Regions from separate parts of the Planococcus massiliensis genome, predicted to be linked through region 2. Evidence: riboswitches for the same ligand, from Rfam matches in the RefSeq annotation. Region 2 holds a riboswitch; the other holds the start of a gene.
What was found. Region 2 has a riboswitch for S-adenosylmethionine ahead of ssuE (NADPH-dependent FMN reductase). Riboswitches for the same ligand answer to the same signal wherever they lie in the genome.
Positions count from the first base shown of each region.

Region 1: another riboswitch for S-adenosylmethionine. It lies ahead of BN1080_RS01835 (cyclase family protein); the one in region 2 lies ahead of ssuE (NADPH-dependent FMN reductase).

Region 1 is NZ_CCXS01000001.1:357,641-365,019, forward strand. It holds gene BN1080_RS01800 (hypothetical protein) at 1-596, opposite strand, end outside; gene BN1080_RS01805 (RNA polymerase sigma factor) at 583-1,107, opposite strand; gene BN1080_RS01810 (hypothetical protein) at 1,459-2,181, shown strand; gene BN1080_RS01815 (GntR family transcriptional regulator) at 2,197-2,586, shown strand; gene BN1080_RS01820 (ABC transporter ATP-binding protein) at 2,590-3,435, shown strand; gene BN1080_RS01825 (ABC transporter ATP-binding protein) at 3,458-4,390, shown strand; gene BN1080_RS01830 (ABC transporter permease) at 4,383-5,594, shown strand; SAM riboswitch class I at 5,665-5,766, shown strand; gene BN1080_RS01835 (cyclase family protein) at 5,862-6,608, shown strand; gene BN1080_RS01840 (hypothetical protein) at 6,744-7,088, shown strand; gene BN1080_RS01845 (hypothetical protein) at 7,147-7,379, shown strand, end outside.
Region 2 is NZ_CCXS01000001.1:619,985-627,363, reverse strand. It holds gene BN1080_RS03155 (gamma-glutamyl-gamma-aminobutyrate hydrolase family protein) at 1-175, opposite strand, end outside; gene BN1080_RS03150 (LLM class flavin-dependent oxidoreductase) at 329-1,711, opposite strand; gene ssuE (NADPH-dependent FMN reductase) at 1,743-2,288, opposite strand; SAM riboswitch class I at 2,388-2,496, opposite strand; gene BN1080_RS03140 (DedA family protein) at 2,538-3,128, opposite strand; gene BN1080_RS03135 (MGDG synthase family glycosyltransferase) at 3,149-4,261, opposite strand; gene BN1080_RS03130 (hypothetical protein) at 4,263-4,832, opposite strand; gene BN1080_RS03125 (hypothetical protein) at 5,016-5,285, opposite strand; gene BN1080_RS03120 (dicarboxylate/amino acid:cation symporter) at 5,390-6,634, opposite strand; gene BN1080_RS03115 (quinone oxidoreductase family protein) at 7,145-7,379, opposite strand, start outside.

The sequences.
Region 1 (7,379 bases), 260 kb from region 2:
GAAGCTGTTAGGTCGTAGTTGCCATCAAAACCACTGTACATAAAAGCAGGCGTGGCATTTAAAAATTTATCAAAGCCATTTTCTGTGAAATAAGAGGCATACGTCTCCGTCATATAGTCCATATAATTTTTCCATACCGGTGTTTCCTGGAGCGCATCGAACTCTTCTTGAGTTGTGGCATTACTTTGAGCTTCCATAGCAGCTTCTGATAAGGCAATGTATGCCTCGTCTGGCCCGCTGAATTCTTTTTCAATAACGGCTTGAATGGTTTCTTTGCTCGTTTCGGCGTCTACCGCTTCACTTCCTGATAAGGCTGGTTCTTCCTCCGCATTATTTCCCGTCGTGCCTCCGCTATCTTCTTGAAGAATGCTTTGCGAAAGGAAAAGAATTCCGGCTACTAAAAGAATCGAGCACAGTACGAGACTGGAGGTGAATTTCAAGCCATTGAATAATCGGATTCTAGATTCCTGCTTATCCAGGTTCGATAAAATTTGGGAGTGCAGTCTTGTTTTTTGGTTCTGGCTCCAAATGATATCCTGATCCAATTGTTTCAACTGATTGTCTAATGCAGTTTGAGTCCCATCAGTTTTTTTCATGGATGATTCCCTCCTTGTTCAACTGTTTTTCCAATGCGGAAAGGGCACGGGAAAGCGTGTTTTTTACTTTGCTCTCTGACCAATTTAAAATTTCGCCAGTCTCCTGGATATTGAACTCCCTTATTTTCCTCAAGACAATGACTTCCCGGTACGGGGCTTTCAGCTGGCCTAAGGCATCATAAAGTTCGGTGGAATTCTCCTTGATCTCTACGATGCCTTCAGGTGCCGAGTTCGCGTTTTTCCCGAGCAGCACGAGCTCTTTTAAGAGCTCCAAAGGCTTTTGCTTTCGAATAAAATCAATAGTGACATTATGTGCAATCCGAAAAAGCCAGGTTTTCGGTTTTGCTTTTCGTTCAAAGCTGTCATAAGACCGGAATGCTTTGATAAACGTTTCTTGTGTTAAATCTTCCGCTTGTTGATGATCGCGGACCATCAGTAAGATATACCTGAAGACCGAGTCAGCGTGCTGTTGATACCACTCAGTGATTTCGACTTTTCTTTCGTTGGCCAAGGAATCTCGCCCCCTAATTTATCTTTCTACTTGTTAGACGCAATCAAAAATCAAAAGTCGTGTTTTTGGAAATTTATTTTATTCTTTTAGCATATTAGCAAATTATACAAGAAGAGTAAGTATGCATACGAAACTTCTTTTTGGAGGCGGGTGGATATTTTACAAACAATATCGCAGCTTTCCATAGTTGAATAAACGAAGCCTCCAGGAAAAAGTCTCATTTCTGGAGGGTTTTATGGTACCTAATAAGTTTTCAAACTATTTTATACAATCTGTTGACAGTTCCCAAAAAGATTTGTTACTGTGTATATGAGTATAAACAGTATAACAGTTAAAAAGGAGTGTTTATAAATGAGTGAATGGAAACAGGCTTCTCGGCTGGCAGCTTTTGAACTGAAAGCCTCGATGAAAAGTTTGATCACGATTTTTGTTTTCTATATCGCCATGGCGCTGATCGTCATGGCAACGTTTGACCTTTACCTAGATGGTGAGTTTCAGTTTTTTGATCTCTTGTTCTTGGTGATTTTCTTCCTGTTCCCAGCTTGGATGAAGAGCAAGGAATTCCAGATGCAGAAGCTGGACGGGGATTTATGGACAGCGCCGTCGATCGTCATGCTGCAGCAGCTTCCCATCCCAAAAGATGTCATCATCAAAAGCCGATTTGTCGTCCATGCCGTTTGTTCGTTTCCGTTTCAGCTGCTTTTGCTGATCAGTTTGCCGCTGATGTCGGAGAATTTCAGGAACCTGATGACACCGGTCACTTATATCGCTTTCGTGCTGATCTGGTTCGCGCTGTCGATTGCGGTCGGCTTCATCATGGCCGCAAGTGAAGCAGGCGGCAATTTTAAAACACGCGCAATCGTAAAGTCGTTCATTTACATGATTGCCGGCATCTCAGCTGTCTACGGACTGATTTACTGGTTCGCGGGCAACGGCTTTGTGAGCTGGACCATGACACTGGCAACGGACTGGACATGGCTATCCGTAATTGCAGCGATTGCCTTGAGTGTCGCCGGCTGGAAATACTGGCAGGCGGATATGCGGAAAATGATCAAGAAAACGGATTACCTGTGAGAGGGGGACTGGAGTTTGCTGCCGATACGTTTATCCAAAGATTCTCGTGAACCCATTTACCATCAAATTGAAAAGCAGCTGAAAGCCTTGATTGCAGGCGGCCATCTCGCTGCCGGAACGCCGCTTCCTTCGATCCGGGCGCTGTCGAAAGACCTGGAAATCAGCGTCATCACGATACGCCGCGCCTATCAGGACTTGGAAGCGCAGGGCTTTATCGAAACAGCCCACGGCAAAGGGACGTTCGTAAAAGAAATCCAAGGAACCGTGAAAGAAGAAACGATGACGGCTTCGGTCCGGGCGGAATTCGAGCGGGCCATCCAAAATGCCATGGACTACGATTACACGGCCGGTGAAATCAAAGCGGTTTTTGAAGAGATTCTGGAAAAACTCGGAAAAGGGGAATGACAGATGCCAGCATGGATCGAAATAAAAGACGCCAGAAAGAAAGTGGACGATTTTCAGCTGGGTCCGGTAAACCTTGAAATCGAAGCGGGCACCATCACAGCACTCGTCGGGAACAACGGCTCCGGCAAAAGCACATTGCTGAAGCTGCTAATGAACCTCGCCAGCATGGACGGAGGAGCAATTCGCATCCTCGGCAAACCGGTTGACGGCGGAGACGAAAGCTGGAAACGGCACATCACGTTTCAGCCGCAAAAACAGGTCGGCTGGAACGCCTATACCGGAAATGAATTGAAAAACCTGATTGCACCGCTGTATTTGAAATGGGACGACAAGCTTTTTGAACACATCATCCGGCTCTTTGATATCCCGCTCGATAAGCGCTTCGGCAAATTATCGCCCGGCATGCAGCAGAAGCTCAGCTTAGCACTCGCTTTGCCGCGCAAAACGGATATTTTGATCTTAGACGAGCCGACCGCATCGCTCGACATCCCGTCAAAAAAGCAGTTCATGGATTTGCTGGTCGATTGGATGGAGCCGGAAGACCGTGCCGTCGTCTTGACGACGCATCAGGCGGACGATTTGCGGAAACTCGCAGATTACCTGTTTCTCATGCAAGACGGACAAGGCGTCGGCCTGTATGAAAAAGACCGACTGGTTGCGAGCTACCGCCGCTACTGGCTCACGGAAATGCCGGATGGAGCGGTGCCGGGAGAACTTTCCCGTGATGGGCGCCAGCTGATCAGCGAGAACCCTGACGCAACAGAACAGTTTATCGTGGCGCAAAACATACAGGTCCTCGATGACCAAGCACTGGAATTGGAAGACATCATCAGCCTGCTGCTGAAATAACAATCCCGAAAGGATGAAGAACATGGAGACGATGCTCGCCGTAGAAGGTTTAGGCAAATCATTCAAAGACAAACAGATCATCCGAAACATCTCATTTGAAGTGAAAAAAGGGGAAATCATGGCGCTGCTCGGACCGAACGGGGCCGGCAAATCGACGACGATCCGCAACATCATGGGCATCATGTACCCGGACGCGGGGTCAATCACATTCCACAACAGCAAAAATAAAGAAATCCCGCGCAATAAAATCGGCTATTTGCCGGAAGAGCGCGGTCTTTATAAAAACGTCAACGTCATGGACATCCTCCTGTATCTCGCAGAGTTGAAAGACTATCCGAAAAACCGCGCAAAAGAACGCGCACTCGAGTATTTAAAAAAGTTCGGGCTTGAAGGAAAAGACAAAGTCGCCGTGGAAGAACTGTCAAAAGGGATGGGCCAGAAAGTGCAGTTTATCGCATCGATTCTCCATGAACCGGAGCTTCTGATCCTCGATGAGCCGTTTTCAGGGCTTGACCCGGTCAGCCAGGAGCTGTTCAAGGAAGAGATTCGCTCGCTCGCTGAAGGAGGCACAGCAATTCTCTTGTCTTCGCACCAGATGAATCTGGTCGAAGAAATGGCTGACCGTCTGTTTTTAATCCATCGTGGAACGAAAGTAATCTACGGGACGCTCAGCGAAGTGAAAAGGGAATACGCCAATTTCAAATGCACGATCAACGGCGTGAACAGCCGGAGCCTGCTCGAAGGCTTGCCGGAAGTGGAGCGGGTCGAACAGAACGGGGAAATCGCGGTGCTGTATCTGTCACGGAATGTACAGCCGGCCGTCTGGCTGAAGAATCTGCCGGCGGAACTAGACATCCAAGAACTGTCGATCGACCGCATCTCGCTGCACGAAATCTTCATCGACATCGCCACTGACAAGAATCTTTTGAAGGAAGCGGGTGAAGCACATGCGTAACACGATGAAAGTCGCCAAATGGGAAATCAAACGCAATATGAAAAGCAAATCGTTCATCATCGGCTTGTTTCTGACACCAATCATTTTCCTGGCCTTCTTCTTGCTGCCGGACCTGTTCCGTTCAGACGACGAACCGGCCGCAACGAAAGTCTACGTCAACGACGAGCTTGGAGTCTACGAACAATTGGAAGCCGCTGCAGCTTCAACCGAATGGCAGCTGGAAGAAACGCAAATCGCCGAATCGGAAGCGGAAGCGGCGCTTGAAGCAGAAGAAGAAGATGCCGCATACGTCTTTATCAACGAACAGTCGGTTGAAAACGGCAAAGTCACGGTCTATACAAACGAAGAGACCGATTCCGGTTTCATGGAGGAAGTCCAAGTGCTGAGCGGTCCGCTGCAGATGATGCAGATCGAACAGCTTGGATTGACGCCGGAAGAAGCGGGAATGGTCGCGCAGGGCATCGTCTTTGAAGACGCTTCCGTTGAAGCGGAAGAAGGCGGACTGTTCAGCGAAGGGATGCTCGAACGAATCATTCCAGGCGCTTTCGCCGCTGTCGTCATGCTGTCGATCGTCTTCACGGGTATGGCGATTTTCCAAAGCGCGTCTCAGGAGAAGAAAGACAAAATCGCCGAAATCATCTTGTCGTCTTTGACGCCGGCTGATTTGATGCAAGGCAAGATCATTGGCTATTTCGTCCTCGGCATTATCCAGCTGATCGTCTATATCACGATCATCCTGCCGGTGCTGCTGTGGAAAATTGATATGCCAATCATGGAATACTTGCTCGTGCCGGAACTGGCCGTCTTGCTGTTGATTGCAGTGCTCGGCTATCTCTTGTATGCTGCACTGTTTGTCGGCATCGGCGCCACCATGGCCGACATCTCGACCGCCGGAAACTTCCAGGGCCTTGTCATGATGCTGCCGTTCAGTCCGTTCCTGTTCATCGGTCCGGTATTCAGCGACCCGAGCGGATTCTGGGCACAGCTCGGAAGCTACATCCCGTTCACATCACCGGGAGTCTTGATCTTGCGCCTATCGCTCCTTGAAGAATGGCCATGGGTGGAAATCGGCATCGCTGTCGCCATTCTTGCCATCAGTGTCTGGGTCTTCATGAAGCTTGCCGGAAAAGTTTTCAAGACCGGAATTCTCATGTACGGCAAGAACGCAACACCGGGCGAAATCTGGAAATGGATTCGCGCTTAAAAAGAATTCGAAATAGATTGACTTTTCACTTGGCCGATTGTAGGATTATGGATAACTAATTGAATATACTTTCTTATCAAGAGAGGTGGAGGGATTTGGCCCTATGAAGCCTCAGCAACAGACTGCAAAGTACTGTGCTAATTCCAAAAGCGTTCAAGCTTGAAGATAAGAAGAGAACTTTGACCTTCATCTGCCAAACCCTCTTCTTAATCCAGGAAGAGGGTTTTTAGTTGCCCTCTATCCACAAACCCCAAGGAGGAATCTACCATGCCCATCAAAACACTCGAAACGATCGAAGCCATCAATTTGCTGAAACAGAAGACCTGGGTCGACTTGACTCACGCGTTCGGACCCGACTCGCCACATTTCTCAGCATTTGAAGATGCAAAATTCGATACGCTTTTCAATCACGACGACGGCTTCTTTGCCCAGCGCTTTACATTTCCCGGGCAATACGGAACGCATCTTGATGCACCAATCCATTTTGTCCGCGATGCCCGCTATCTTCACGAACTGGGGCTGAAGGAACTCGTTCTTCCACTCGTCGTCATCGACAAATCGAAAGAAGCAGAAGCAGACCCTGACTATACGTTAGGGGTTGATGGCATTGAAGCGTTCGAAGCCGAACACGGCAAAATCGAAGCCGACACGTTCGTCGCGCTGCGCACGGATTGGAGCAAACGCTGGCCGGACAAGGAAGCCTTCGACAATAAAGACGAAGAAGGCAATAGCCATGCACCCGGCTGGTCCGTTGACGCATTGAAATTCCTTTTTGAACAACGGGGCGTACGGGCAGTCGGCCATGAAACCTTCGACACTGACTCCGCCATCGACTATCGCAAAAACGGTGCTTTACTCGGAGAATATTATGTACTTGACCAAGACACGTATCAAGTCGAGCTGCTCGCGAATCTCGACCAGCTGCCGGCGAAAGGGGCCGTAATTTTCAATATCGTCCCGAAAGCAGACAAAGCTTCCGGCTTTCCGGTGCGTTCGTTTGCAATCTTGCCGTAAGAAATAGAATCTTTGACAACAGACAGTGTATCCATGCTGTCTGTTTTTGAATCTGGACAAATGAAAGCGCTCTTACATCTTCTAATGTTTTCAATTATAATAAGATTATTCTGAAACATAGGAGGGGTTTCATAGATGAATCCGAGTGAGACTTGGCAGTACATTTTAACGAAGGCAAACAGCAGGTCATTTGAAATCCCTACAACGCCGCAAAATAAACGAATACCTAAATGGTTTTCTGTATCAAGAAATGCTGATTACATTATAGTCGCTAATGCCAAAACAAATACGCCGAGTGTAAGTCTGAAGAATGAAAGACGTATTACTTTCGGTGATTTTGAATCGATCTTCGATTATTATGAAATCCGAAAAAATGGAGCAAAAGGAATCAGCAAAGAAGTAGCTGCAAAATCCATGAATTCTGCCTATATCTTTGCATTGATTGATGATGCATATAAAACAGCTGCGATTTCAATTTGATTTTTTAGCTGGACAAAAATGTTTCCATATTCCATAACAAACGAAAAGGGGTGACGGGATGGGAAACAAGAGCCATGGTTTAAAGCACGGCTGGACATTCATTGCACACAAATCCTATAAGATTTTTTCAAACGCCAATGCCTATGTCGTCATTGACTACGAGAACGACATCGTCCTCCAGTTTGCTGTCACAGATGCCGACCTGGAAATCATCACCGCCAACTGGGGCCTTAACTTTAAAATTATACTGGGATTCAAGACGATTAAGATTTTGGATTTCCCGGAAGAGTG
Region 2 (7,379 bases):
CAAACAAACCGTCGATATGTTCGGCAATCTGCTCAATTTCCTCTTCTCTCCGCAAATGCGGGAGCATGATTGGCAGCCCCCCTGCCTGCATAATAGCTTCGGTATCAGCCTGCTCGATTGAATAATGGTCGTGCCCTAATTCTTTTGATGCGGTAATTCCAATAATCGGTCTCATTCTATATCCCCCATTACTTTATCTGAATATAATAAACATACAGAATAAATCGCTAAATTACTAGCTGATTCATTGAAGTTCTTTTTTTTCACGCTAAAAAACCATGGAGCATTGAAGGCTCTCCATGGCTTCCCTTAAATTTGCATAAGGTTTTTAACGAACTTCTGCTTTCTCCAAGGAAAACTTTTTTCCATGATGATGGGCAGGCAGCCGGTCCCCTTTGCCGAACAGGCGATCACGCAATGTGCTCCCTTCGTATTCAGCCCGCAATAAGCCCCGTTCACGCAAAATCGGCACCACCAATTCGATAAAATCTTCGAATGTTCCCGGTGTTATGGCGTAGGCAATATTAAAGCCGTCCACTCCGGCTTCTTCCACCCATTGCTCCAAAGTATCAGCGACCTGTTCAGGTGAACCCACCGTATATGCACTCATGCCGCCGATTCCCACAAATTCCTTGATGTCGTCTACTGTCCATTTCTTTTCCGCATCAATTCTTGTGAAGTTTTCCAACGCTGATTGGATAGAGTCATTCTCAATGTATTCCAAGGGCTGGTCAGGGGCATAGCTCGACAAGTCAATTCCCGTCCATCCGCCGAATAAAGCAAGCGCCCCTTCATGGCTGATATGTTTTTTGTACTCTTCGTATTTTGCCCATGCTGCTTCTTCCGTTTTTCCGACAATCGGCGTCAGCATCGTTAAGATCTTCACTTCTTCACGGGACCGGCCTGCACGTTCGATCTGCTCATGCAATTTATCCACTGACCGCTTTGCGGCTTGGATGGTCGGCGCCCCGATAAAGACGCATTCTGCATTCTGTCCGGCAAACTCCACTCCTTTTTTGGATGCCCCCGCCTGATACAGGACTGGCGTCCGCTGCGGGGAAGGTTCCGTTAAATGGGCGCCGGGCACTTTATAATATTTCCCTTCATGATTGATGTCATGGACTTTTTCCGGATCGGCGTAGATGCCATTCACTTTGTCCAAAACAACGGCGTCTTCTTCCCAGCTGCCTTCCCACAGCTTGTAGCAGACTTCCAAATATTCTGCCGCGATATCGTAGCGTTCATCGTGTTTCACTTGATCCTCCAGCCCGATATTGAGCGCAGCGCTTTTTAAATAGGAAGTGACGATGTTCCAGCCGACGCGGCCATTCGTCAAATGGTCCAATGTCGACATCCGGCGCGCAAATGTGTAAGGATGTTCGTGAGTCGTCGAAGCGGTAACGCCGAAGCCTAAATGTTTTGTCACGGCAGACATCAATGGCACGACTAACGCAGGATCGTTTACCGGAGACTGTGCACCTTGCCGCACTGCCGCATCGCGTGAGCCTTTATAAACATCGTAGGTTCCGAGTACATCTGCCAGAAAAATGGCGTCAAAACCGCCGCGTTCCAAAAGCTTTGCCAATTCAATCCAATATTCGCTCGTCTTATACGTATGAGAGCGATCTTCTGGATGTGTCCATAATCCTGGGGATTGATGGCCGGCACAATTCATGTCAAAAGCGTTCAAGTAAATCCGTTTTTTCGCCAATAGCTTCTCCTCCTCAAAAATCCTTTTCGTTTTAAGCGCTCGTGACAGGCTGTCTTTCAATAATCTCCAAGAAATAATCCAGCTGTTTTTTCAAACGCTGCTCCACTTGGGCTTCAATGATCGGCTCATGCGGATTCGTTTTATCAATTTGGCTGTCGACTAAGTAGATTCCTTTCAAATTTTGTCCCTTCAAGTTCGCAAGCAGCGGTTTTAATGTATATTCAAGCGCTAAAAGGTGAGCGGAACTGCCTCCCGTCATCAACGGCAAGACCGGAGTCGCTTGCAGAACATCCTGCGGCAAGAGATCAATCAATGCTTTTAGCACACCTGAATAGGCTGCTTTATAGACGGGTGATCCTACAATAACGCCCCGTGACTGGTGGATTAACGCGCTGATTTCATCGATAGCCGGACTATCGAAACGCCCTTCGAACAAATCGTCTTTCAGAACGTCTCTCACTGAAATATGGGTGACCGAAATTCCTTTCCTCTCCAATAACCCTCCTAAATGCTTTAATACTGTTTCAGATCTGGAGTCCTTTGAAGGGCTGCCTGATAAAATTACAACTTCACTCATCTGATTCTTCCTCTCTGATTAAAATTTTATTCAAAAATGAAAAATGGCCTCCTTTTCTCGATATCAAGAAAAGAAGGCCATTAAATCTAATAGGTCCTGTCCTTATCTCTCAAGAAAAAATCTTCTTGCTGGAGTTAGCACCTTTCTGACAATGTCAGAGGTTGCTGAAGCGTCAACGGGCCAGTCCCTCGGCTTCTCTGGATAAGTTTATTCGATTAATGCCTATCATAATACTAGGGATTAGGGGTGTCAAGCTTTAAATTTATTATTCTGACTCTTCGCTTTCAGATACAGCCAAATGCCCGCTGCTCCCAAGGCAGCAGCCAGATAGCCGTAAATGGGAATTGGACTGGCTGACATAAAAGATGTAAACGCCTCATAATTCCCGTTAAAATAATGCCCAATGCGGAGCATAGCAAAACACCACGGGTAAATGCCGATAAAAGTCAGCACCGCATATTTTCCAAGCGGAATTTTACTTATGCCAGCCAAATAGGAAATGTAGTTGCCGATGCCGAATGGCCGCGAAATCGCAATGCTCCATATGCCGTAGCGGCGAAACAAATCGGATGCTTTTTTTAACCCTTTATGGAATTTTCTCTGAAAGATGTTTTGGAATTTATTGCCCAGGAAATAGGGAATCAAACACGCCAGGTTGTACGAAGCTGCCAGTCCTGCCGACAACCAAGCGGTGGCCGGCAAGTCGTGATTCAATAATCCGCCATAAGCTATCACCAGCGCCACTCCAGGAAACGGCAAAGAAGATCCTTCCAAAAACATGACGCTGAATAATCCTTTCATCCCCAAACTTTCGAGAAAAGCCAGTATTCCTTCAATCATACCGCCCACTCTCCAGTCCTTTAATTGCCCACTAAAATCTTTTCGAGCTCCATGTAAATTTCATCCGAGTTCTTCAGGCTCAAAGAATTTTTATAAGCTTTAATGCGCTTCTGGAAACGCCCAATGGCTTCCTCATCCGCCAAAGTTTCGTCTAGAAAATCCATCAGCCTGCGTCCTTCAGGCACTGCAAACACCAGTTTTTCCTCCAGCAAGTAAGCCAGATTGATTTCCTCCTGGCCCGGAAGAGCCGCCGGAATAAAAATCGGCAACTCTTTCCGCAGCGCTTCGCTGACGGTGACGCCTCCCGGTTTTGTCACAAGAGCATCCGCTTTGCTGTACAGCTCATTCATCATTTCCTTTGAAGAAATGTAGGGGATCGCATGGATCGCCGGATGGTTTAAAGCGGTAATTTTCTGCTGAAGTTTTTTGTTGGTTCCGCATAGAACTTGAAAATTCCATTTTTCCTCGTTAACCTCTTCATCCAGCTGGTTCAAGACTTCGCTCAGTCCCGTGCTTCCTCCGGAAACTAAAACGGTTAGCCGTTTAGTGGAATGCCGCTCTTCCTGACGGCTGAACTTTTCACTTACCGGTATGCCTGTCACAAAAATACGGTTTTCCGGAATTCCATAGCGCTGGCATAACGCTCCTTTTATCGCTTCGTTTGGAGCAAAATGATATTCGATGCATTCTCTTCCCCATACATCATTCACAAAAAAATCCGTGTACACATTCAGGCAAGGGACTTTGCATTTTCCTTGTTTCTTCAACTTATTGATGAAAATCGACGGAAACCCATGTGTGCAAATGATTAAATCGGGTTTTTCCCTTTCTAAAATCTCGCTGACTTTTTTCATGAAAAGCCATTCATACGTTTTATGGCTCTTTTCTTTTGACGATTTATAGGCAAATTGCCGATAAATCCATGCATACGAATTGGGTGCTCTCCGTATCCAATTTAAGTAGGCCTTAACAGTTACCGATTCCACTTTTGCATTCCATTCGCTCAATAAATCCACCTTTTTGCATTGGACTTCCCCAGTATGGTCTCGGATGAATTCACTCATTGCTTCCGCCACTTGATGATGGCCGGAAGGCATACTGTTCAATAGCGGAAATATCAGTACTTTTTTCATGTTATAGAGCCTCCATCAACATAGTATTTTCCATTTTGCATGGCTGTTCAGAAACCAATGGCGGATAAGACGATAAGGGGCCACTATAAGCAAGCTGCAGAAAATCCGCACAGAAAATATCTCGCGGCATCATTAATCGGGAAGGCTTTTGCGAAATTTCGATTCTGCCTTGACGCAGCACTTCTGCTACAAATTGGGAGCAGAAAAACGAATTCTCGCCTCCGAACCCGCGTTTCACCACCACTCCAAACAATCCTGCCACATTGTATTTGTAGCGGTCGCGCTCCTGTTCCATGGCAAACACGAAGTTCTTCATCGCTTTGAGCCCCTTAGCATCAACCGGGCATTTGAAAATTGCACAATGTGCACGCTGAAATAGATGGTTGTGCATGTCCTCTTTTACAAAGCCGCCGTTAAAAGCATTGTCTGCATTTTTTCTGCCAAAGCTGTACACCTCTGTCAAATCAGAACTGAACGCTAACGATACGTGACTGTAAGGATGGCGTGTATACGCTTTGATCATTTTCGATAAAGGAGTTTTGGTATCCGTGAAAATAATATAGACATCCATTGCTTCATCTCCTCTTAAGCTGCCTGTCCCAGCAACGTTTAATAAGTTATTCTCAGTTTAGCCTCAGCAGAAAATAACAGCATCGGGCGCTGGACTTTTTCCTTGCAGGACTTGAGGCGTAGATAGATGTAAGCAATTCTGATTCATCCAAAGAAAAAAAGAGATGCATATCTGCATCTCTCTTCAGCCTTCCCATTGCACTTTGGTGGAATAAATCAATTTTTCTCCTATAAAAATCAAACATTGTGCTTCCAGGCACTTGATGCCGATGGAAACTTTAATATCTTCTGTTTCTCCGTCTTCATTTTTCAGCTTGCCGAACAATCTTGAACTCAGGGCAAAACCGATTTGCTCATCCTGCAGAACGCCATCTACATAAAGCTTTTGGCTCCTTAAATTTTTCTCTACCCGGATATTGTGCAATTTGTATCGGATTTTCCAGATATCGTTCATCTCTTCGCCTCCTGCTTCTGCTTTTAAAGACAGTATATCATCAAAAGTTCAGATAACTTAAAACAGCCTCCTTTCGCCGCAAAACGAAAGGAGGCTGTCATTTTTTACGCTTCTGCTTCTTGTTTCCTGATCTCTCTCTTGCCTTCAGTTTCTGCTACATAAACGGCACATGCCGCATCGCCTGAAATATTGACCGCAGTTCGGGTCATATCCAATAGACGGTCAATCCCGATTACCAAACCGATTCCTGCTACCGGAAGGCCTACACTGCTCAATACCATCGCAAGCATGATAAGGCCGACTCCAGGAACCCCTGCTGTACCGATACTTGCGAGTACCGCAGTCAAGACAACTGTCGCCAGTTCCATAGCCGTCAAATCGATGCCGTAAGCTTGCGCGATGAACATCGTTGCTACGCCTTGCATGATCGCTGTCCCATCCATATTGATGGTTGCGCCAAGCGGCTGCACAAACGAACTGACTGACTTCGGAACACCCAAATCTTTTTGAGCTACCTCCATCGAAACCGGCAGGGTAGCCGTACTGCTTGACGTACTGAATGCGACAGTCATAGCAGGAGCAAACTTTTTGAAAAACCAAATCGGATTTTTCTTAGCTAAAAGGGCGATTGTCCCGCCATAAGTAACGGCTGCATGAAGTGCTAATGCTGCCAATATGACCAGCATGTAAGCTCCCATCGCTTTCATCGCTGAAAATCCTTGCGAACCGACAGCTGTTGCAATCAATGCAAATGTACCGTACGGAGCGAACTTCATCACGATTCCGACCAAATACATCATCACTTCATTGCCTTGCTCCATCAATTTAAGCAAACCAGACGTTTTTTCTTTTAACGCCGTTAAAGCCAAACCAATAAAAACGGCAAAAACAATGATTTGCAGCATGTTGCCTTCCGTCAACGCAGCTAACGGATTGGATGGGATAATATTCAATAAAGTATCGACTACTGATGGCGCTTCTTCAGATTCAAAAGAGGCCCCTTGTAAATCAAAATCGCCAGCAAGCCCTGGTTGAATTACTGATGCCAGCGAAAGGCCAATCACGATAGCGATTGTCGTTGTCACTAGAAAGTAAGTAATCGTTTTCAAACCGATGCGCCCCAATTTTGCCGGATCCCCAAGACCCGCCGTCCCAAGGACAATGGAAAAGAAAACTAACGGAACAACGAGCATATTGATCAAACTTAAGAAGATTTGTCCAACAGGGACAAATACGTATGTATTTAAAGTCTCAAATGAGCCAGGCGCAAACAAATTGATGAGTAAACCGACAATTGCCCCTAAGACCAATCCAGTTAAAACTTTTACAGTTAAGCTTTTTTTCTTCATCTATCATCTTCCTTTTTTTAGAGTAGAGTTCAGTTTACCCGAAAACCAATAAATTTTACAGTAAAATATCATTAGGTTGTAATAAAAATTCCGTATATTTATGTAATATTTATTGAAAACACTTTTTCCAGATTACTGCTTACCTCGTAATACCCTTGATTCATCTGCTTTAATCGCGAATCAAAGGATTTTCTATCCTTATTTTCAATTCCGTATATTTATTCAAAAAATATTAAATTTAACTATATAAATATACCTTTCCTTACTCAACTTCAACCATAATTTAAAAAGACCGCCTTCAGCCATCGATCGCGGAAGAACGGTCTTGAAAATTCATCATTCTTTTCTTTTTAAATATTTTTTGAGTTCGATCTTGTATTCTTCAGCCCATCGATAAACAGTGCTGGACGAAACGCCTAATTTCCCGGCTGATTTTGCTGCGGAAATGCAGGTGTTAAAACAAAAACTGCCTTGCCAGATCCAAGGCAAGGCAGTCAAATAAGAATGCATTCAGGGCAGCAGCATCACTTTTCCGATGCTTTTCCTGCTTTCAATATGAGCATGTGCTTGGGCAGCTTCGGCTAATGGATGGCGCTTCGATATGGCAATGTTTAATTTGCCTTGAAGCAATAATTCCATGATGGCCGAAGCGCCTTCCTGCAAAAATTCAGGGCGCTGCTTCCGATAATTTCCTGTGCTGTAGCCAATCACTGAGCGGCAGCTCGAATGGAGATCCGTGGTTTTG